3 regions of the Silvania sp. genome follow, and region 3 is predicted to be linked to each of the others. Evidence: predicted binding sites of a transcription regulator. Region 3 holds the regulator's gene; each other region holds the start of a gene.
What was found. Region 3 encodes LexA, which represses DNA repair genes until DNA is damaged. Its sites were predicted from a motif close to TNCTGTATGTACATACAGNA; they were not measured.

Region 1: dinB (DNA polymerase IV) is a predicted target of LexA. The motif match lies at 3,511-3,530, and genes of this name have one in related genera.
Region 2: metR (HTH-type transcriptional regulator MetR) is a predicted target of LexA. The motif match lies at 3,613-3,632, and genes of this name have one in related genera.

What each region holds. Positions count from the first base shown of each region.
Region 1 covers NZ_JBOGBT010000040.1:111,028-117,897, forward strand. Annotated here, with positions in the region: gene frsA (esterase FrsA) at 1-66, opposite strand, end outside; gene gpt (xanthine phosphoribosyltransferase) at 164-622, opposite strand; gene pepD (cytosol nonspecific dipeptidase) at 883-2,340, shown strand; gene dinB (DNA polymerase IV) at 2,435-3,493, opposite strand; gene nqrM ((Na+)-NQR maturation NqrM) at 3,604-3,804, opposite strand; gene nqrF (NADH:ubiquinone reductase (Na(+)-transporting) subunit F) at 3,807-5,030, opposite strand; gene nqrE (NADH:ubiquinone reductase (Na(+)-transporting) subunit E) at 5,042-5,638, opposite strand; gene ACRDD5_RS08855 (NADH:ubiquinone reductase (Na(+)-transporting) subunit D) at 5,645-6,283, opposite strand; gene ACRDD5_RS08860 (Na(+)-translocating NADH-quinone reductase subunit C) at 6,276-6,870, opposite strand, start outside.
Region 2 covers NZ_JBOGBT010000097.1:7,152-14,021, forward strand. Annotated here, with positions in the region: gene pldB (lysophospholipase L2) at 1-932, shown strand, start outside; gene yigL (sugar/pyridoxal phosphate phosphatase YigL) at 958-1,758, shown strand; gene ACRDD5_RS19495 (carboxylate/amino acid/amine transporter) at 1,841-2,740, shown strand; gene metR (HTH-type transcriptional regulator MetR) at 2,628-3,581, opposite strand; gene metE (5-methyltetrahydropteroyltriglutamate--homocysteine S-methyltransferase) at 3,700-5,961, shown strand; gene ACRDD5_RS19510 (PRD domain-containing protein) at 5,985-6,821, opposite strand; gene ACRDD5_RS19515 (glycoside hydrolase family 1 protein) at 6,845-6,870, opposite strand, start outside.
Region 3 covers NZ_JBOGBT010000011.1:33,735-40,604, forward strand. Annotated here, with positions in the region: gene plsB (glycerol-3-phosphate 1-O-acyltransferase PlsB) at 1-1,912, opposite strand, end outside; gene ACRDD5_RS01715 (diacylglycerol kinase) at 2,069-2,437, shown strand; gene lexA (transcriptional repressor LexA) at 2,547-3,155, shown strand; gene dinF (MATE family efflux transporter DinF) at 3,216-4,535, shown strand; gene ACRDD5_RS01730 (CsbD family protein) at 4,681-4,890, shown strand; gene zur (zinc uptake transcriptional repressor Zur) at 4,959-5,474, opposite strand; gene ACRDD5_RS01740 (cupin domain-containing protein) at 5,589-6,077, shown strand; gene ACRDD5_RS01745 (conjugal transfer protein TraF) at 6,247-6,870, shown strand, end outside.

The DNA of each region.
Region 1 (6,870 bases), on a different contig from region 3:
CGTCGAGGTTTCCGGGTGCTTGAATTTGGGTTTAAACAGAATTTCGCTGAGATTCGCCTGGGTCATTGCGCTGCCTCTATAGATACGTCAGAGGAGGCTATTGTAACGCGGCAGGGACGAAAACAATAACGCCCGGCGGTGCCGGGCGTTAAAAATGTGAGGATTAGCGACCAGAGATTGGCGGTACGAAGACCACGCCCATATCCCACGGCTGTTCAATCCAGGTATCCTGCGGGATATCAATCACATAATCATCCACCAGCGGCTGACCAGCAGGCTTAGCGAAGATGGTGACGAAATGCGCTTTTGGGTACATTTCACGGATTGCCACCGCAGTGCCACCGGTATCGACCAGGTCATCAATCACGATGAAACCTTCGCCGTCGCCTTCTGCGCGTTTCAGCACTTTCAGCTCGCGCTGGTTGTCGTGGTCATAGCTGGAGATGCACACGGTATCGACATGACGAATACCCAGCTCGCGTGCCAGTAATGCGCCCGGTACCAGACCGCCACGGCTAACGGCAATGATGCCTTTCCACTGTTCAGAAGGCATCAGACGACTTGCCAGCTTGCGTGCGTGAATCTGCAACATGTCCCAGGTGACGATGTATTTTTCGCTCATGTGAAATATCCCAGCCTGTTTATTTACGGCTTAAAAAGTGTTCGAGGGGGAAAATGGTTGCGCGAGATTATAGAGATCTGAAGCACTAAAAACCAGTGCTAAGCGGTTCAGCGCAGAGTTTTTACTTGCTTACCCCTACCAGCAGCCAGAGAAAGTGGTATTCTCAACCCCACCTCGCAAGTCTGACTTGTGGTGACTCTAAACCCGCTAACCCCGTGACCTGCAACACTGTCTGCAGGGCATCGACAAGGAGACTTACTGTGTCTGAACTGTCTCAACTATCGCCACAGCCGCTGTGGGATATTTTTGCCAAGATCTGCTCCATCCCTCACCCGTCTTATCACGAAGAACAGCTTGCCGAACACATTATGGGCTGGGCGAAGGAAAAGGGCCTGCATGCCGAGCGTGACCAGGTTGGCAATATTCTGATCCGTAAACCTGCTACCGCAGGCATGGAAAACCGTAAATCGGTTGTGCTGCAGGCGCACCTGGACATGGTTCCACAGAAGAACAACGACACTGTCCACGACTTCACTAAAGATCCGATTCAGCCGTACATCGACGGTGAGTGGATCAAAGCCCGCGGCACCACGCTGGGCGCCGACAACGGCATCGGGATGGCCTCTGCGCTGGCGGTGCTGGCGGATGATCGCGTTGAGCACGGTCCGCTGGAAGTGCTGCTGACCATGACCGAAGAAGCGGGTATGGATGGCGCGTTTGGTCTGAAGGCGAACTGGCTGCAGGCTGACATCCTGATCAATACCGATTCCGAAGAGGAAGGCGAAATCTACATGGGTTGCGCCGGCGGTATCGACTTTATCTCTACACTGCCGCTGACCCGCGAAGCGATCCCGGCCGGTTTCCAGACCTATAAGCTGACGCTGAAAGGGCTGAAAGGCGGTCACTCCGGCGGTGATATTCACTTAGGTCTGGGCAATGCCAACAAGCTGCTGGCCCGCTTCCTGGCCGGTCATGCTGCTGAGCTGGATCTGCGTCTGGTGGACTTCAACGGCGGTACGCTGCGTAACGCGATCCCGCGTGAAGCCTTTGCTACCGTGGCGGTTGCGGCAGATAAAGTCGATGCGCTGAAAAGCCTGTCTGCCGTTTATCTGGAGATCCTGAAAAACGAGCTGGAAGCGAAAGAGAAGAACCTGAACGTGGTTCTTGAAGCGGTCACCACGGATAAAGCCGCGCTGACTGAACAGTCCCGCGACCGCTTTGTTCAGCTGCTGAACGCCACGCCAAACGGCGTGATCCGCAACTCTGATGTGGCGAAAGGCGTGGTAGAAACTTCCCTGAACGTCGGCGTCGTGACCATGGGTGACGACAGCGCAGAGATCATCTGCCTGATCCGCTCCCTGATCGACAGCGGAAAAGAGTACGTGGTGAGCATGCTGGAATCACTGGGCAAACTGTCTGGCGCGAAAACTTCCGCCAAGGGCAGCTACCCGGGCTGGCAGCCGGACGCGACCTCGCCGGTGATGGCGCTGGTTCGTGAAACCTATCAGCGTCTGTTCAACAGCACGCCGAACATTCAGGTGATCCACGCCGGTCTGGAATGCGGTCTGTTCAAGAAGCCGTACCCGGAGATGGACATGGTGTCTATCGGGCCAACCATTACCGGTCCGCACTCCCCGGATGAACAGGTGCATATCGAAAGCGTGGGCCATTACTGGACCCTGCTGACCGAGCTGCTGAAAGCTATTCCGGTGAAGTAACCAGCCGTCTGTGGCCCGGCGGCGCTACGTTTGCCGGGCTAACAGGTTAAGCGGTCTTTGTAGGCCCGGTATGCGTTAACGCCACCGGGCTTTTTTACAGCCCTAATACAAGCTGGCGCTCCAGCTGCGGATCCAGCAGCGTGACGTGTAACCCCACCAGACGAACTCCCCGCCCTGCCCGCCGCTCTTCCCAGGCTTTCCTCGCCGTCGCAATTAAATCCTCTTTATTCAGCCGCGGCCAGACGTGTTCCTGGGTGGTTTGCTGGAAGTCGTTGAACTTGAGTTTGACGCCCTGACGGGCGATCAGCAGATCCGGTTTAACCTTTGCCAGCCGCCGTTCCAGCTCCGGGTAAAGCTGTTCGATAATAATCGTTTCGCAGTCCGCCCAGTCATGAATGTCCTCGGCCAGCGTGCGTTCTACGCCCACCGATTTACGCAGCCGCTCGTTATTGACCCCACGCTCATCAATCCCCTGGCTGCGCTCCCACAGCACCCGACCAAACTTGCCAAAGCGCTTAAGCAGCATCGCCAGATCGCTGTTTTGCACGTCTTCGCAGGTGCGCAGGCCCATGCTCTCGAGCTTTGCCGCAGACACTTTGCCGACGCCGGGAATTTTGCCAAGAGAGAGCGTTTTTATAAATGCCGGAACCTCATCAGGGGTGATGACGTACTGGCCGTCAGGCTTGTTGAGATCCGAAGCGATCTTGGCCAGAAACTTGACCGGTGCGATGCCCGCCGAGGCGGTGAGGTTGAGCTCCCGGGCAATGGTCTGGCGGATCTCCTGCGCCATCAGCGTGGCGGAGCCGTGGCAGTGCAGGCTGTCGGTAACGTCGAGATAGGCTTCGTCCAGCGACAGGGGTTCAATCAGGGAGGTATAGCGGGAGAAGATGTCCCGAATATGGTGGGAGGCTTCTTTGTACGCCTCAAAGCGCCCGGGCAATAAGGTGAGATGCGGGCAGAGCTTGAGCGCCATCGCGGTGGGCATGGCGCTGCGTACGCCAAATTTGCGTGCCGGATAGTTCGCAGTGCTGATCACCCCGCGCTTTACGCGGCTCCCGCCGATGGCAATCGGAATATCCCGCAGCGCCGGATTATCACGCATCTCCACCGCCGCAAAAAAACAGTCCATATCAACATGGATGATTTTGCGCATAGTAAGCCCTCACATTTCACTGGATAAGTATACAGTGGCAGATGAAGATTGAGAAGCACGTGGTGAAATAGCCCGGCGATGAGGTCGTCATACCGGGCTTGGGGGACAATTTACAGGATCCGCCGGGCTTCACGTTCCATACGCTTTTTACGCGCGTCGCAGGGCTCCGGGCAATCGCAAACCTTCTCCAGCCCCAGCGAGGCGATCCCACCGCAGCTGCCCTGAATGCTCTTGCGCTTAATCAGCCAGCCAAGCGACATGGCGAAGATCACCAGCACAAACACCGCAAAGGTCAGCAAAAAGGTCACCATCATCAGCCTCCGAAGTCATCGAGCATGATGTTGTCATCTTCCACACCGAGATCATGCAGCATCTTAATCACCGCAGCGTTCATCATTGGCGGCCCGCACATGTAGAACTCACAGTCTTCCGGGGCGGCGTGCTGCTTCAGGTAGTTTTCATACAGTACGTTGTGAATGAACCCGGTGTAGCCGGTCCAGTTGTCTTCCGGCAAAGGATCGGACAGCGCAATGTGGAAGCTAAAGTTCGGGTTGTCCCGCGCCAGCTGTTCGAACTCCTCCTGATAGAACATTTCGCGCAGCGAGCGCGCTCCGTACCAGAAGCTGATTTTACGCTGACTGCCGAGGCGCTTAAGCTGGTCGAAAATGTGCGAGCGCATCGGTGCCATCCCGGCGCCGCCGCCGATAAAGACCATTTCGGCATCGGTCTCTTTGGCAAAGAACTCGCCAAACGGTCCGGAAATAGTGACTTTATCGCCCGCTTTCAGCGACCAGATATACGATGACATGATCCCCGGTGGGGCGTCCGGCACATTCGGCGGCGGCGTGGCGATACGCACATTAAGCATGATGATGCCCTTTTCATCCGGGTAGTTCGCCATTGAATAGGCGCGCAGCGTGGGCTCTTTTACCTCCGAGACAAAGCGGAACAGGTTAAATTTATCCCAGTCGCCGCGGTACTCGTCAGGCACGTCAAAGTCTTTGTACGCGACAGTATGTTCCGGGCACTCGATCTGAATGTAGCCCCCGGCACGGAACGGCACGTCTTCGCCATCTGGCACCCGCAGCTTGAGTTCTTTAATGAAGGTGGCTTTGTTATCGTTGGAGATAACCTCGCACTGCCACTTCTTCACCCCGAAGATCTCCTCCGGCAGTTCAATCTTCATGTTCTGGCGCACTGCCACCTGGCAGGCAAGCCGACAGCCCTCTTTCGCCTCACGCTTGCTGATATGCGACAGCTCCGTCGGCAGGATATCCCCCCCGCCCTCTTTCACCGTGACCCGGCACTGCCCGCAGGAGCCACCGCCGCCGCAGGCAGAAGAGATAAAAATGCCCTTTCCGGAGAGGGTGTTCAGCAGCTTGTCGCCCGCAGGCGCGCGGATCTGCTTATCCGCTTCGTCATTGATCTCGATGATCACATCGCCGGCGTTCACCAGCTTCGATCGCGCCAGAAGAATCAGTCCTGAGAGCACCAGCACGATCAGCGTGAACATCACCACGCCAAGAATAATTTCCATACTTTTTGCCCTTACAGCTGCACACCGGAGAAGGACATAAAGCCCAGCGCCATCAGACCGGTGGTGATAAAGGTGATCCCCAAGCCGCGCAACCCGGCCGGCACATTGGCATACTTCATTTTTTCGCGCAGTCCCGCCATGGCGACGATGGCCAGCATCCAGCCGATCCCGGAACCGAAACCGTACACCACCGACTCAGTGAAGTTGTAGTCACGCTGCACCATAAACGACACGCCGCCAAAGATGGCGCAGTTCACTGCGATCAGCGGCAGGAAGATCCCCAGCGCCGTGTAAAGCGACGGGAAGTACTTATCGAGGATCATCTCGAGGATCTGCACCAGCGCCGCAATCACCCCGATGAAGGTAATGAAGTTGAGGAAGCTCAGATCAACACCGTCGACCAGCGCCCCGTCACGCAACACCAGATTAAACACCAGGTTGTTGATCGGGACGGCCAGCCCCAGCACCACCGTCACGGCAACGCCCAGGCCGAACGCCGTCGACACTTTTTTGGACACTGCGAGGAAGGTACACATCCCGAGGAAGAACGCGAGCGCCATGTTTTCGACAAATACCGCACGCACAAACAGGCTAAGGTAATGAGCCATCGTCGGTTACTCCTTTTCCTGCTGTTCAGGACGCCAGGTTCTCACCGCCCAGATCAGCAAACCGATAATGAAGAACGCGCTGGGTGCCAGCAGGAACAGGCCGTTTGGCAGATACCAGCCACCGTTTTGTACGGTATCAAGCACGGTAATGCCGAACAGCTTGCCGCTGCCGATCAGCTCGCGCAGGAAACCGACCGTCAGCAGGATCACCCCGTAACCGAGGCCGTTACCTATACCGTCCATAAAGCTGGCCAGCGGCGGCATTTTCATGGCATAAGCTTCTGCGCGCCCCATCACGATACAGTTGGTGATGATCAGGCCCACAAACACCGACAGCTGTTTTGAGGTTTCGTAGGCAAACGCTCGCAGCAGCTGATCTACCACGATCACCAGCGAGGCGATGATCGCCATCTGCACGATGATGCGCACGCTGTTGGGGATGTGGTGGCGGATCATTGAGATAAACATGCTGGAAAACGCCGTCACCAGCGTTACCGCCAGGGTCATGACCACGGCGGTTTCCAGTTTGGTGGTCACCGCCAGCGCCGAACAGACCCCCAGCACCTGCAGGGTAATCGGGTTATTGGCAATCAGCGGCCCGATAAGTACCCGTTTAACTTCTTTCAGTTCGCTCGCATCAGCCATTGTTCAGCTCTCCTTCACGTACCTTTTTAAGAAAGGGTCCAAAACCCATCTCGCCCATCCAGAAGGTAAAGCTGTGCTGCACGCCGTTGGAGGTCAGCGTGGCGCCCGACAGGCCATCGACAGCATACTCATCGCCCGGACGCGCGGCCCCTTTCATTACCTTCAGCGCGGGTTGGCCTTTGTCATCCAGCACTTTTTTGCCGATGAACTGTGCCCGCCAGGCCGGATTTTCGATTTCTCCGCCCAGCCCCGGGGTTTCGCCCTGATCGTAATACGTGATGCCCTTGACGGTACGGCCATCGGTGTCGAGGGCAACAAAGGCGTACATCATGGACCACAGCCCGTTGCCGTAAACCGGCAGGACTATCTCCTGCACGCGCTGCTGTTCATCGCGCACCAGATAAATTTCGGCGGTGTTGCTGCGGCGCTTGATGCCTGCTGGATCCTGGCTGGCCTCCAGTTCGGTACTACGCTGTGGATCTTTCAGCGCCTGTGACTGGTTATACGTAGACGGATCGCGGTCGAGCAACTCGCCGGTTGCCAGATCCACCAGCCGCGGCGTAATGCGGGCGGCGAAGGTTTGCGCC
Region 2 (6,870 bases), on a different contig from region 3:
GGCCACTGACCGATTTCTGGCGCCAGCGCGAAGAGGGCGGGTTCACGGGCGTTGATGATGTGCCGGTACGCTTTGTGCGTTTTCGGGCAGAAAGCCATGATTCGGTGATTGTTGTCTGCCCTGGGCGTATCGAAAGCTACGTGAAGTACGCCGAGCTGGCCTACGACCTTTTCCACCTCGGTTTTGACGTGCTGATTATCGATCACCGTGGTCAGGGGCGTTCCGGGCGCATGTTGTCCGATACGCACCGGGGCCATGTGAGTAAATTCAGCGATTACGTCGATGATTTTGCCGCCTTCTGGCAGCAGGAAGTGCAGCCCGGGCCGTGGCGAAAACGGTTTATTCTGGCGCACTCGATGGGGGGCGCGATTGCCACGCTGTTTTTGCAGCGTCATCCCCATCAGTGTGATGCCATTGCGCTGAGCGCCCCGATGTTTGGCATCGTAATGCGCCTGCCGGAGTGGATGGTACGCCATATTCTCGACTGGGCTGAGGGCCATCAGCGCGTTCGTGAAGGCTACGCCATTGGCACCGGACGCTGGCGTGCACTGCCGTTTGCCCTTAACGTGTTAACCCACAGTCGGCAGCGTTATCGTCGAAACCTGCGCTTTTACGCGGATGAACCCCGCTTACGCGTCGGCGGTCCAACTTACCACTGGGTGCGTGAAGGCATTCTGGCGGGGGAAGAGGCGCTGGCCGGCGCCGGTCAGGATGACACCCCGATGCTCTTGCTTCAGGCAGAAGAGGAGCAGGTAGTGGATAACCGCATGCACGAACGTTTTTGTGAACAGCGAGCCGCAGTCGGATACCCTTGTGACGGGGGTAAACCACTGGTCATAAACGGCGCGTACCATGAGATCCTTTTCGAAAAGGACGCCATGCGCTCAGTCGCACTCCACGCCATCGTCGATTTTTTCGACAGGCATAACTGATATTCACCAGAGGTTAAATTTTCCTATGTACCAGGTTGTCGCGTCTGACTTAGATGGCACGCTGCTCTCTCCCGACCACACCTTATCGCCTTACGCGAAAGAAACCTTAAAACTCCTGACTGCCCGCGGCGTGAATTTTGTCTTCGCGACGGGCCGCCATCACGTCGATGTGGGGCAGATCCGCGATAATCTGGAGATCAAATCCTACATGATCACCTCCAACGGTGCCCGCGTGCACGATCTGGACGGTAATCTGATCTTCACCCATAACCTCGATCGCGATATCGCCGCCGACCTGTTCGGCGTGGTGCACAACAATCCCGATATCATCACCAACGTTTATCGTGATGATGAATGGTTTATGAACCGCCACCGCCCGGACGAGATGCGTTTCTTTAAAGAAGCGGTCTTTAACTACGCCCTCTATGAGCCGGGTCTGCTGGAGCCAGAAGGTATCAGCAAAGTGTTCTTCACCACCGACACCCACGAAGCGCTGCTGCCGCTGGAGCAGGCGATCAATGCCCGCTGGGGCGATCGGGTTAACGTCAGCTTCTCCACGCTAACCTGTCTGGAAGTGATGGCGGGCGGGGTTTCCAAAGGCCATGCGCTGGAAGCGGTCGCCAAACGCCTGGGCTTTAGCCTGCAGGATTGCATCGCGTTTGGTGACGGCATGAACGACGCCGAAATGCTGTCGATGGCGGGTAAAGGCTGCATCATGGAAAACGCGCACCAGCGCCTGAAAGATCTTCACCCGGAGCTCGAAGTGATTGGCACCAATGGCGACAACGCCGTACCGAGTTACCTGCGTAAGCTGTTCCTTGAATAATCTTCATTTGGTTATTTAGCGTTCAGTTGTCAACTGAAGAGTTCGCTACAATGCCTGTCCTTCTTCCTGAGAGACAAGCATTGTGGCGCTACTCATTATCACCACTATTCTGTGGGCCTTCTCGTTCAGTCTGATCGGTGAATACCTTGCCGGGCACGTGGACAGCTACTTTTCGGTGCTGATGCGTGTCGGATTGGCGGCCCTGGTGTTTCTGCCGTTTCTGCGCCTGCGCGGGCAAACGCTGAAAACCATTTCGCTGTACATGCTGGTGGGCGCTATGCAGCTCGGCATCATGTATCTGTTCAGCTTCCGCGCTTACGTTTACCTGTCGGTATCGGAATTCCTGCTGTTTACCGTGCTGACGCCGCTGTATATCACTCTGATCTACGATCTGATGAGTAAACGCCGTCTGCGCTGGGGCTACCTGCTGAGTGCGGCGCTGGCGGTGGCAGGTGCGGCCATCATTCGTTATGACAAAGTGAGCGATCATTTCTGGACCGGACTGATGTTCGTCCAGCTCGCCAACATCAGCTTTGCCATCGGCATGGTGGGCTATAAGCGGTTGATGGAGATCCATCCGATGCCGCAGCACAACGCCTTTGCCTGGTTCTATATGGGAGCGCTTATTGTCGCGGTCGTGGCGTGGTTTATGCTGGGCAATCCGCAAAAACTGCCGACCACCACGGTACAGTGGAGCGTGCTGATCTGGCTGGGTGTGGTCGCTTCCGGGCTGGGATACTTTATGTGGAACTACGGCGCCACGCAGGTGGACGCCGGTACGCTTGGGATCATGAACAACGTTCACGTCCCGGCTGGCCTGCTGGTGAACCTGGCGATCTGGCAGGAACAACCCCACTGGCCGAGCTTTATTATTGGGGGGACGGTGATCCTGGCTTCACTGTGGGTGCATCGCCGTTGGGTCGCTCCGCGCTCCGCACAAACGGCAGATGGTCGCAAGCGTGATTCCGCGCTGAGCGAATAAAGGCCTCGGTAACCGGTTGGCGCTGCTCGCCATCGCGCACGGCGGAGTACAACCGGCTCCACAATCCCTCGCCCAGGGTTTTGGTCACCACCAGACCCTGGCGTTCAAAGCTCTCAACCACCCAGTGGGGCAGCGCCGCAATCCCCATTCTCGCCGCCACCATCTGCACCAGCAGCAGGGTGTTATCCACGCTTTTCAGCTGTGGGTTGATGCCTGCCGGCTGTAAAAAGTGACGCCAGATATCGAGGCGACTGCGCTGAACCGGGTAGATCAGTAGCGTTTCGGTAGCCAGATCTTCCGGCGTCACGCGCGTTTTTGCCGCCAGCGGATGGTCCGGAGCCAACACCAGCCGCACTTCATAATCAAACATCGGCGAATAGTGCAGACCGCTGCGCGGCAGAATATCTGAGGTCATCACCAGGTCCAGCTCGCCCTGCGTCAGGGAGGGCTGCGGATCGAAGGTCACGCCCGATTTAAAGTCCATCTCCACTTGCGGCCAGTTCTGGCGGAAATTCTCAAGCGCCGGGGTCAGCCACTGAATACAGCTGTGACACTCAATGGCGATGCGCAGCCGCGTTTGCTGTGGTTCGTTGCACGCCTGCAGCGCGCTGGCGATCTGCGGCAGCACCTGATTCGCCAGCTGGAGCAACACTTCGCCCTGCGGCGTAAAGCGCAGCGGCTGGCTTTTGCGCACAAACAGACGGAAGCCAAGGCGTTGTTCCAGATCGCTGAACTGGTGAGAAAGGGCGGACTGGGTCTGGTGCAGCGTAGCTGCCGCCGCTGCGAGTGAACCGCAGTTCCGTAACGCCTGGAGCGTTTTCAGGTGTTTTATCTCGATCATGAAAGTCCTTCACTTCGCCATGAACAATTTGCGCTTGAGGAATATACAGTAACTGCCAATTATAGATGTGTAAACATCTGGATGGCTAAATCCTAAAAATTCCACAAGGGGCAACACGATGACAATTATTAATCACACTCTTGGTTTTCCTCGCGTTGGTCTGCGTCGCGAACTGAAAAAAGCACAAGAAAGCTATTGGGCTGGCAATGCCAGCCGTGAAGAACTGCTGGCGGTAGGCCGCGAGTTGCGCGCCCGTCACTGGGATCAGCAGAAGCAGGCTGGCGTGGATCTGCTGCCGGTGGGTGATTTCGCCTGGTACGACCATGTTCTGACCACCAGCCTGCTGCTGGGCAACGTGCCGGCTCGTCATCAGAACAGCGACGGATCGGTGGATATCGACACTCTGTTCCGCCTTGGCCGCGGTCGTGCGCCGAGCGGTGAGCCCGCTGCCGCCGCTGAAATGACCAAGTGGTTTAACACCAACTACCACTACATGGTGCCGGAGTTTGTTAAAGGCCAGCAGTTCAAACTGACCTGGACCCAGCTGCTGGATGAAGTGGACGAAGCGCTGGCGCTGGGCCACAAGATTAAGCCTGTGCTGCTGGGTCCGGTAACTTACCTGTGGCTGGGCAAAGTGAAGGGTGAGCAGTTTGACCGTCTGAGCCTGCTGAACGATATCCTGCCGGTCTACCAGCAGGTGCTGGGTGAGCTGGCGAAACGCGGCGTTGAGTGGGTGCAAATCGACGAACCTGCGCTGGTGCTGGAGCTGCCGCAAGCGTGGCTGGACGCGTTCCAACCAGCGTATGACGCGCTGACCGGTCAGGTGAAGCTGCTGCTGACCACCTATTTCGAAGGCGTAACGCCGAATCTTGATACCATTACTGCACTGCCGGTGCAGGGTCTGCACGTGGACCTCGTTCACGGCAAAGATGATGTGGCTGAACTGCATAACCGTCTGCCAGCCGACTGGCTGCTCTCTGCCGGCCTGGTGAACGGGCGTAACGTCTGGCGTGCGGATCTGACCGAGAAATACGCCCAGATTAAAGATATCGTCGCTCTTCGTGATCTGTGGGTGGCTTCTTCCTGCTCCCTGCTGCACAGCCCGATCGACCTGAGTGTCGAAACCCGTCTGGATGCAGAAGTGAAGAGCTGGTTTGCCTTCGCCCTGCAAAAATGTGAAGAGCTGGCTCTGCTGCGCGATGCCCTGAACAGCGGCGACACGGCGGCGATTACCGAATGGAGCGTCCCGATTCAGGCCCGTCGTCACTCCACGCGCGTTCACAATGCGGCAGTCGAACAACGTCTGGCGGCCATCACCGCCCAGGATAGCCAGCGTGAAAACGCCTACGAAGTACGTGCACAAGCCCAGCGTGCGCGCTTCAACCTGCCAGCGTGGCCAACCACCACTATCGGTTCTTTCCCGCAGACCACCGAGATCCGCGGCCTGCGTCTGGACTTCAAAAAGGGTAACCTCGATGCGCGCAACTACCGCACCGGCATTGCCGAACATATCAAGCAGGCGATTGCTGAGCAGGAGCGCTTAGGTCTGGACGTGCTGGTACACGGTGAAGCCGAGCGTAACGACATGGTGGAATACTTTGGTGAACACCTGGACGGCTTCGTCTTCACTCAGAACGGTTGGGTGCAAAGCTACGGCTCCCGCTGCGTGAAGCCGCCGGTGGTTATCGGCGACGTCAGTCGTCCGGAAGCGATTACCGTGGAGTGGGCGAAGTACGCCCAGTCCCTGACCGACAAGCCGGTGAAAGGCATGCTGACCGGTCCGGTGACCATTCTCTGCTGGTCCTTCCCGCGTGAAGATGTCACCCGCGAAACCATTGCGAAGCAGATTGCCCTGGCGTTGCGTGATGAAGTGGCCGATCTGGAAGCCGCAGGTATCGGCATCATCCAGATTGACGAACCGGCGCTGCGCGAAGGCCTGCCGCTGCGTCGCAGCGACTGGGATGCTTATCTGGCGTGGGGCGTGGAAGCCTTCCGTATCAACGCCGCAGTGGCGAAAGATGACACTCAGATCCACACCCACATGTGTTACTGCGAATTCAACGACATCATGGATTCCATTGCGGCGCTGGATGCGGACGTCATTACCATTGAGACCTCGCGCTCGGACATGGAGCTGCTGGAGTCGTTCGAAGAGTTCGACTACCCGAACGAAATCGGGCCGGGCGTGTACGACATCCACTCCCCGAACGTCCCGAGCGTGGAATGGATTGAAGCCCTGCTGGAAAAAGCGGCGCAGCGTATCCCGGCAGAGCGTCTGTGGGTTAACCCGGACTGCGGCCTGAAAACACGCGGCTGGCCGGAAACCCTAAGCGCGCTGGCGAACATGGTAAAAGCAGCGCAGAACCTGCGTCAGGCGTGATGTGAAATTGCCGGGTGCCCGGCCTATGCCTGGCCATCCATCAACCGGCTAATATGAATACTCAACCAGGTCAGCTCATCTTTCGGTAAGGTGAGCTGATATTTTTCCTGCACATAGTCGCGGATCACCCAGGCGACGGTCATCGCATCCGGGCGGTGGCGCATCAGCTCCTGATAAAAATCCTCGGTCTCGCTGACCACAATTTTCCCGGTTAACACCCGCTCGGCGAAATAACGCAGATGGGTAATAAATCGCATATAGTTCACCGACCCGGTATCAATGGCTTTACTCAGCTTGTAACGCACGATTTCAGCGATGCGGTTCACCAGCTCAACCTGCTGGTGGGCGGTACTGTCATCGGTCTGACTGCTGGCATTAATCAGGTGGAAGGCGATATTCACGGCTTCGTCTTCCGGCAGCTCAACTGCAAACAGCGCATTCACTTTTAATCGCGCCTGCATGCCCACGCTATGCTCTTGCGGGTAGTAGCGCTTTACCTCCCAGCTCAGCTTATTGAGGATCAACTGCCCGCTACGGCTGCGCTCTACGGCAAAATGCAGGTGCTCGGCAAGGGTAAACAGCAGCACCGAATTGAGCTTGTCGCCACATACGCTGCGCGCAAGCGTCAGAATATCGTGGCTGACATCGAAGAATGTCGCAGGAATAGTATCCGTCAGCGATAAAAAGTGGCGGGATTTGAGATCGCTCAGTGGCAGGAAGACTTTCTCAACCTGTGCCAAATCGATACTGGTGCCCGGTTTTGCGCCAAAGCCAATACCTTTGCCAAACAGAATCATCTCGCGCTGGTCGTTGTCGACCAGCAGCATGCTGTTGTTAAGCGATTTTTTTATCGTTATCACGTCTATTCCTGCGGCCGGGCCGTTTAGCTCATGTCAGCGCCATTGCTGG
Region 3 (6,870 bases):
GCGCCTGTCGGGTGATGTGACGATGCTGAGTGATGATGGCTGCCATCAGCGATGGCAGCATCAGCATGTGCGCAATGTTGTTGCGATAGTAAGTCATCAGCACCGCCTGCTCGCGCGGCAGAATGATGATATCGCCAATGGTGTCTTTCTCGACCTCGAACTTGTTCATCTGCAGCGCGTGCTCGATAAGCTCGCTGGCGCTGGCGGACGGCACCGTCACGTCTGAGGCATACGGGACGTTACGCATCAGGTTCAGGTAGCAGTCGAGTTGCTCGGTCAGCTGCTCGCGGGTCAGCGAACGCTGGCGAGAGCCCAGCAGCGCGGTACAGCACAGGTTCATGGCGTTAGCCGCACCGGCGTTGTTAATACGCACCATCAGTTCATCGGCAATGCCGTTCACCGTTGGCGTCAGCCAGGCCGGACGCACCGCTTCAATCGGATCGATAGACTCGCGCCACTCCGGAACCTGGTTGTTCAGGTACGTCATCAGCGGCATCGGTTCGCCGAAGTTAACGTAGCCCTGACCCAGATTGCGCAGCTTGCTTAAGCCCCGCACCATCTGCAGCAGGCTCTCTTTTTCTTTGGTCGCGCCGCGCAGCTCTTTGGCGTAGGTGCCCACCTCCATCACGTGCTCGTAACCGATATAGATCGGCACCAGAGTGATCGGACGGGTACCGCCGCGCAGCATCGCCTGAATGGTCATCGACAGGGTACCGGTCTTCGGATCGAGCAGACGCCCGGTACGGGAACGGCCACCTTCCACGAAATACTCAACCGAATAGCCACGGCTGAACAGCTCGCCCAAATATTCGCGGAACACGGTGGAGTAAAGCTTGTTGCCCTTAAAGGTACGGCGAATGAAGAACGCACCCAGACGGCGGAAGATCGGGCCAGCAGGCCAGAAGTTAAGGTTAATGCCCGCAGCAATGTGCGGCGGCACCAGCCCCTGGTGATACAGAACATACGAGAGCAGCAGATAGTCCATGTGACTGCGGTGGCAGGGCACATACACAATCTCATGGCCGTCGTGAGCCAGCTGGCGCACACGCTCGGCGTTGTGCACGTTAATCCCCTGATACAGACGGTTCCAGGTAAAGCTCAGGATACGGTCGCTCAGGCGGATCATCTCGTAGGAGAAGTTGGCAGCAATCTCTTCCATCAGGGCGATAGCGTTTTGCTGCGCCTTCTCGTGGGAGATTTTTTTGCTGCGCGCTTCGTCTTCGACGGCCCGGGCAATCGCTTTCGAGGCCAGCAGCTTGTTAAACAGATCCTGGCGTGCCGGCAGGCGCGGGCCTACTGCGGCAAGACGCTGGCGGGCAAAGTGCATGCGCGCCACGCGGGCCAGCTTCTGGGCGATGATTTTATCGGTGCCATGCTCGGTGGCCATTCGGCGCAGAGAGACGGGGGGTGAAAAACGCACGAAGCTATCGCGGCCCAGCCAGTTGACGGCGAAAAATTTCTGCACCCCGTTGAGCATACGCAGCGGCGGGTTCTCTTCGCCTTTATCACGACCCGGACGACGACCAAACATCACCGATACCGGCACCATCTGCACATCCAGCTGTGGATTGCTGCGGTGCAGGTCGAGGTAATCATGGAACAGCTTGATCGACTCTTCTTTCGGTGTGTACCAGGTGAACACGCGCGGACCGCCGTGAATGAAGATATAGCGCGGCAGCAGGGTGCCGTCGATCTCCAGCGGTTCCAGCGGATCGGGAAGATCGTGCGCCAGGCATTGGGCGCGCAGCGTCAGCAAGTCAGCCTTCGAGTTATAAGGCAACACGTACATAATAGGACGTGAGGTATCGAGCCCTAATTCCAGCGCGGGTTCCGCGGGAATGGACTTGCTTTTTACCAGGACGCTTAATGGTAAATTAAGTAATTTGTAGTAAATTCGTGGCCAGCCAGACATAAACGATGTAAAGCCTCTGGTTAAAAATGCAATTGCGGCGCAAGGATAACAGAAAGCGCGCAAAATTTCTGTTGTTACCCGTCATACTTCGGGCGGCAGCGCGACGCGCTTAAGCCACAGTTGATGACGCTTTTTTCGAAGAAAGGTTTCTTTTTAATGGCTAATAATACCACTGGGTTAACACGCATCATCAAAGCAGCCGGTTATTCATGGAAAGGCATCCGGGCTGCCTGGATAAATGAAGCCGCATTTCGCCAGGAAGGCGTGGCCGTCGTCGCGGCAATCATTATCGCCTGCTGGCTGGATATTGATCCCATCACTCGCGTACTACTGATTGGCTCGGTGATGTTGGTGATGATAGTCGAAATTCTCAACAGTGCGATCGAAGCGGTGGTCGACCGGATTGGCACTGACTACCACGAGCTGTCGGGCCGGGCAAAAGATATGGGCTCTGCCGCTGTGCTGATGTCTATTCTGGTAGCCGTCTTCACCTGGGCCACCCTGCTGTGGGGACATTTGCGATAAGCCTTCAGAAACTGAGTAAGTCTCTGGTTTTTTGTGCGGTTTGTGGTTCCAAAATCACCTTTAGCTGTATATACTCACAGCATAACTGTATATACACCCAGGGGGCGGAATGAAAGCGTTAACGGCCAGACAGCAAGAGGTGTTTGATCTCATTCGGGATCATATCAGCCAGACGGGTATGCCACCCACGCGTGCAGAAATTGCGCAGCGTTTAGGCTTCCGTTCTCCAAACGCCGCTGAAGAACACCTTAAGGCACTGGCGCGTAAGGGTGTACTTGAAATTGTATCCGGCGCTTCTCGTGGTATTCGTCTGCTGATTGAAGCAGAAGAGGGCCTTCCGCTCGTGGGTCGCGTAGCGGCCGGGGAACCCCTACTGGCACAGCAGCACATCGAAGGCCATTATCAGGTTGATCCGGGCATGTTCAAACCGAGTGCAGACTTTTTACTGCGCGTCAGCGGCATGTCGATGAAGGATATCGGTATTCTCGACGGCGATCTGCTGGCGGTGCATAAAACCCAGGATGTGCGCAACGGGCAGGTTGTTGTTGCGCGTATCGACGATGAAGTGACCGTTAAGCGACTGAAAAAACAGGGCAATACGGTACAGCTTCTGCCGGAAAACAGCGAGTTTACCCCGATTGTCGTCGACCTGCGTGAGAGTAACTTCTCCATCGAAGGTCTGGCGGTTGGCGTTATCCGCAACGGTGAATGGCTATAATCTCTTCCTGACAGGCTACGGTTTCACCGTAGCCTGCTGCTTTTCTCTCTGGTTATTCCTATGTCTCTGCTGAATGCTTCCGATAAGGCGTTATGGCGTCTTGCGCTGCCGATGATCTTCTCCAACATCAGCGTTCCCCTGCTGGGGCTGGTGGATACGGCGGTGATCGGCCATCTGGATTCCCCTGTTTATCTCGGCGGCGTGGCGATTGGCGCTACGGCGACCAGCTTCCTGTTTATGCTGCTGCTCTTTTTGCGCATGAGTACCACCGGGCTAACTGCCCAGGCGTATGGCGCGAAAGATCCTCACCGGCTGGCGCGGGCGCTGGTGCAGCCGCTGCTGATGGCGCTGGGTGCCGGTTTGCTGATTGTGCTGTTGCGCGCGCCGCTTATCGATCTGGCGCTGCATATCGTCGGCAGCAGCGAGGCGGTACTGCACCAGGCGCGGCGCTTCCTGGAGATCCGCTGGCTCAGCGCCCCGGCCTCGCTGGCAAATCTGGTGCTGCTCGGCTGGCTACTGGGCGTTCAGTATGCCCGCGCGCCGGTGATCCTGCTGGTGGTCGGCAACCTGCTCAATATCGTGCTGGACCTGTGGCTGGTGATGGGGCTGCAGATGAACGTGCAGGGGGCCGCCCTGGCGACCGTTGTCGCGGAATATGCGACCTTTTTCATTGGCTTATGGATGGTCTGGCGGGTGCTTGCCCTACGCGGCATTTCGTGGTCGTTGCTGAGAGCCAGCTGGCGCGGTAACGTCCGCCGGTTACTGGCGCTGAATCGCGACATTATGCTGCGCTCGCTGTTGCTCCAGCTGTGCTTCGGGGCGCTGACGGTGATGGGCGCGCGGCTGGGGCCAGAGATTGTCGCCGTGAACGCGGTGCTGATGACGCTGCTGACCTTTACCGCCTACGCGCTGGATGGCTTCGCCTATGCGGTGGAAGCGCACTCCGGGCAGGCTTACGGCGCGCGCGAAAGCGGCCAGCTGCGCGAGGTTTGGCGGGCGGCCTGTCGTCAGTCTGGGCTGGTGGCGCTGGCTTTTGCGCTTCTGTATGCCCTGGCGGGCGAGCAGATCATTGCCCTGCTGACGTCGCTGCCGGAGCTGCGGTCGCTGGCGAGTCACTACCTGATCTGGCAGGTGATTCTGCCGGTGGTGGGGGTCTGGTGCTATCTGCTGGATGGCATGTTTATTGGCGCAACGCGCGGGGCAGAGATGCGCAACAGCATGGCAGTGGCGGCGGCCGGGTTTGGCCTGACGCTGATGACGCTGCCGTGGCTGGGGAATCACGGATTGTGGTTGGCGCTGTGCGTCTTTCTCGCCCTGCGAGGGCTGTCGCTGGCGTGGATCTGGCGTCGACACTGGCGCAATAACACCTGGTTCGAGTAGCGGCTTCATCTGCGTAAATGGTAAAAGATTCCGAATAACGAACCCTACGCCGCACGCCTGACTATAATTATTATCACGTCCAGCACGAAACGTATCACACGGACGACATACTTATCCTACACGACCGAACGAAGAGGAATCGATGATGAATAAAGACCAAGTCGGCGGCAACTGGAAACAGTTCAAAGGTAAAGTAAAAGAACAGTGGGGTGACCTGACCGACGATGACATGACTGTCATTGAAGGGAAACGTGACCAGCTGGTCGGGAAAATTCAGGAACGCTATGGTTATGAGAAAGACCGGGCGGAAAAAGAGGTCGGTGACTGGGAAACCCGTAACGACTATCGCTGGTAAGTAACTTATATCCGCAGGTACATGGATGTACGCCCAGGGCGGCCTCAGGCCGCCCCTTTTATATGCGTTTAGCGCGGTTTTTTCTTCAACAAAATGGAGTGGTCATGCTGGCAGTCGTCCTGATGACGACAGGCTTCCACCTCCACGCAGCGGCTGCACAGCCCGTGTGCTTCGATGATGTTATGGCGTAGCGCAAATCCCATCTTCGCCGCCAGCGTATGCATGATGTCCTCAACGCCCTCCGCTCCCTCTTCCTTCACGCTGCCACAGCGATCGCAGATAAACATAGCTGAAGTGTGAGTCGGCTGATCGAACAGATGGCACAGCACATAGCTGTTGGTCGACTCCACCTTATGCACAAAGCCTTGTTCCAGCAGGAAATCCAGCGCACGGTACACCGTTGGCGGTTTAGCCTGCGGCTCGCTGACGCGCAGCAGATCGAGCAGGTCGTAGGCGCTGATGGCCCCTTGCTGCAGGCTCAGAAGGCGGAGCACTTCAAGGCGCTGTGGGGTCAGGCGCACATTGCGTTGCGCGCACAGCTTTTCGGCTTGCGCTAACAGCTCCTGCTTTGTGGTCGTTTCCATGTTGCACCTCGAATCTGTGGAATAGCAAACCTCCACTCTACCATGTTCTGCCTGAAACGCCGAGGTCAGGCGGGTATGCTATACCTGACGCAAAACCACAAGGGGAACAACACAATGAAAAGACCCGATTGCATTCAACACTGGCGGGATCTGGAAGGGGCTGATAACTCAACCTATCCCGACAGTCCCGAGCTGTTTTCCATTGGCGCGCCGCTGGCCCGTACGCTGGGGCTCCGGCGCATTGGCATCCACCATGAGCGCCTGCCGCCAGGACGCCGTACCTCATACCCGCATGCCGAAAGCGACGAAGAAGAATTTATCTACGTGCTGGAAGGCTATCCGGAGGCCTGGATCAACGGCTACCTGTGGAAACTGGAGCCGGGCGACAGCGTCGGTTTTCCTGCCGGCACCGGAGTATGTCACACCTTTATCAACAATACGCTCGAGGACGTGCGGCTGCTGGTCGTGGGGGAAGCCAATAAAAAATTTAACCGGATTTATTACCCGTTAAATGCCGTGTATGCCGCCACCCGTGAGGATCGTTGGGTGGATCATCCGCCGCAGTTTTTTGGTCCGCACGATGGAAAACCTGGGCGAAAGTAAAAACCTCTTCTATACCTGGTGAAAGGAAATAAATATTAACAAAATCAATCTAATACGAAAGAATGAGATGATTTTTTAGACCTACTACTTTTGTCACAGCGGATGTTTGTTCCTGCCTGCTAATGGCCGGCATGGGTTTGTACACACAAGCAGACAAGTCGAGCATACCGTGAAAAAACCTTATAACTTTGCTGTGGCTGGAGTAGCTGTCTCTGTTTTAATCATCAATCAAGCCGAAGCGGCGAATACCTGGACCGAGGCGCGAAATGACGCGATGGGCGGTACAGGAGTCGCTTCGGCACACTATGGTAGCGGGGTGCTGATTAACCCGGCGCTGCTGGCAAAATCGAAAGAGGATGATGATATCACTGTCATTCTGCCGTCGGTCGGCGCGCAGGTGAGCGACAAGGATAATTTGCAGGATGAGATCGATCAGATCAGCGATCAAATCAGTTACTACGAAAACGTGATTGAAAATCTGACGACCCAGGCATTGCTGACGGACCCTCAGGGCACTGTCCGCCAGCTTCAGCTCGCGGCCACCACGCTTGCCGATGAGCTGGAGTTTCTCGACGGCAAAACGGCGCACGGCAACGCCGGGGCAGGCATTGCGGTCAGTATCCCCGGGGCGAATATCTCAATGGCGTTTGTCGCGAAAGCCTATGCCCACGCCCGCATCAGCTCGGAGATCGATCCGCAGGATATCGTTTTTTTGCGCAACATTGAGAACAGCGCAGGGATGACCAGCCAGATGGCGTTTAGCGCGGCGATTAACGGCAGCGATGTGATCACC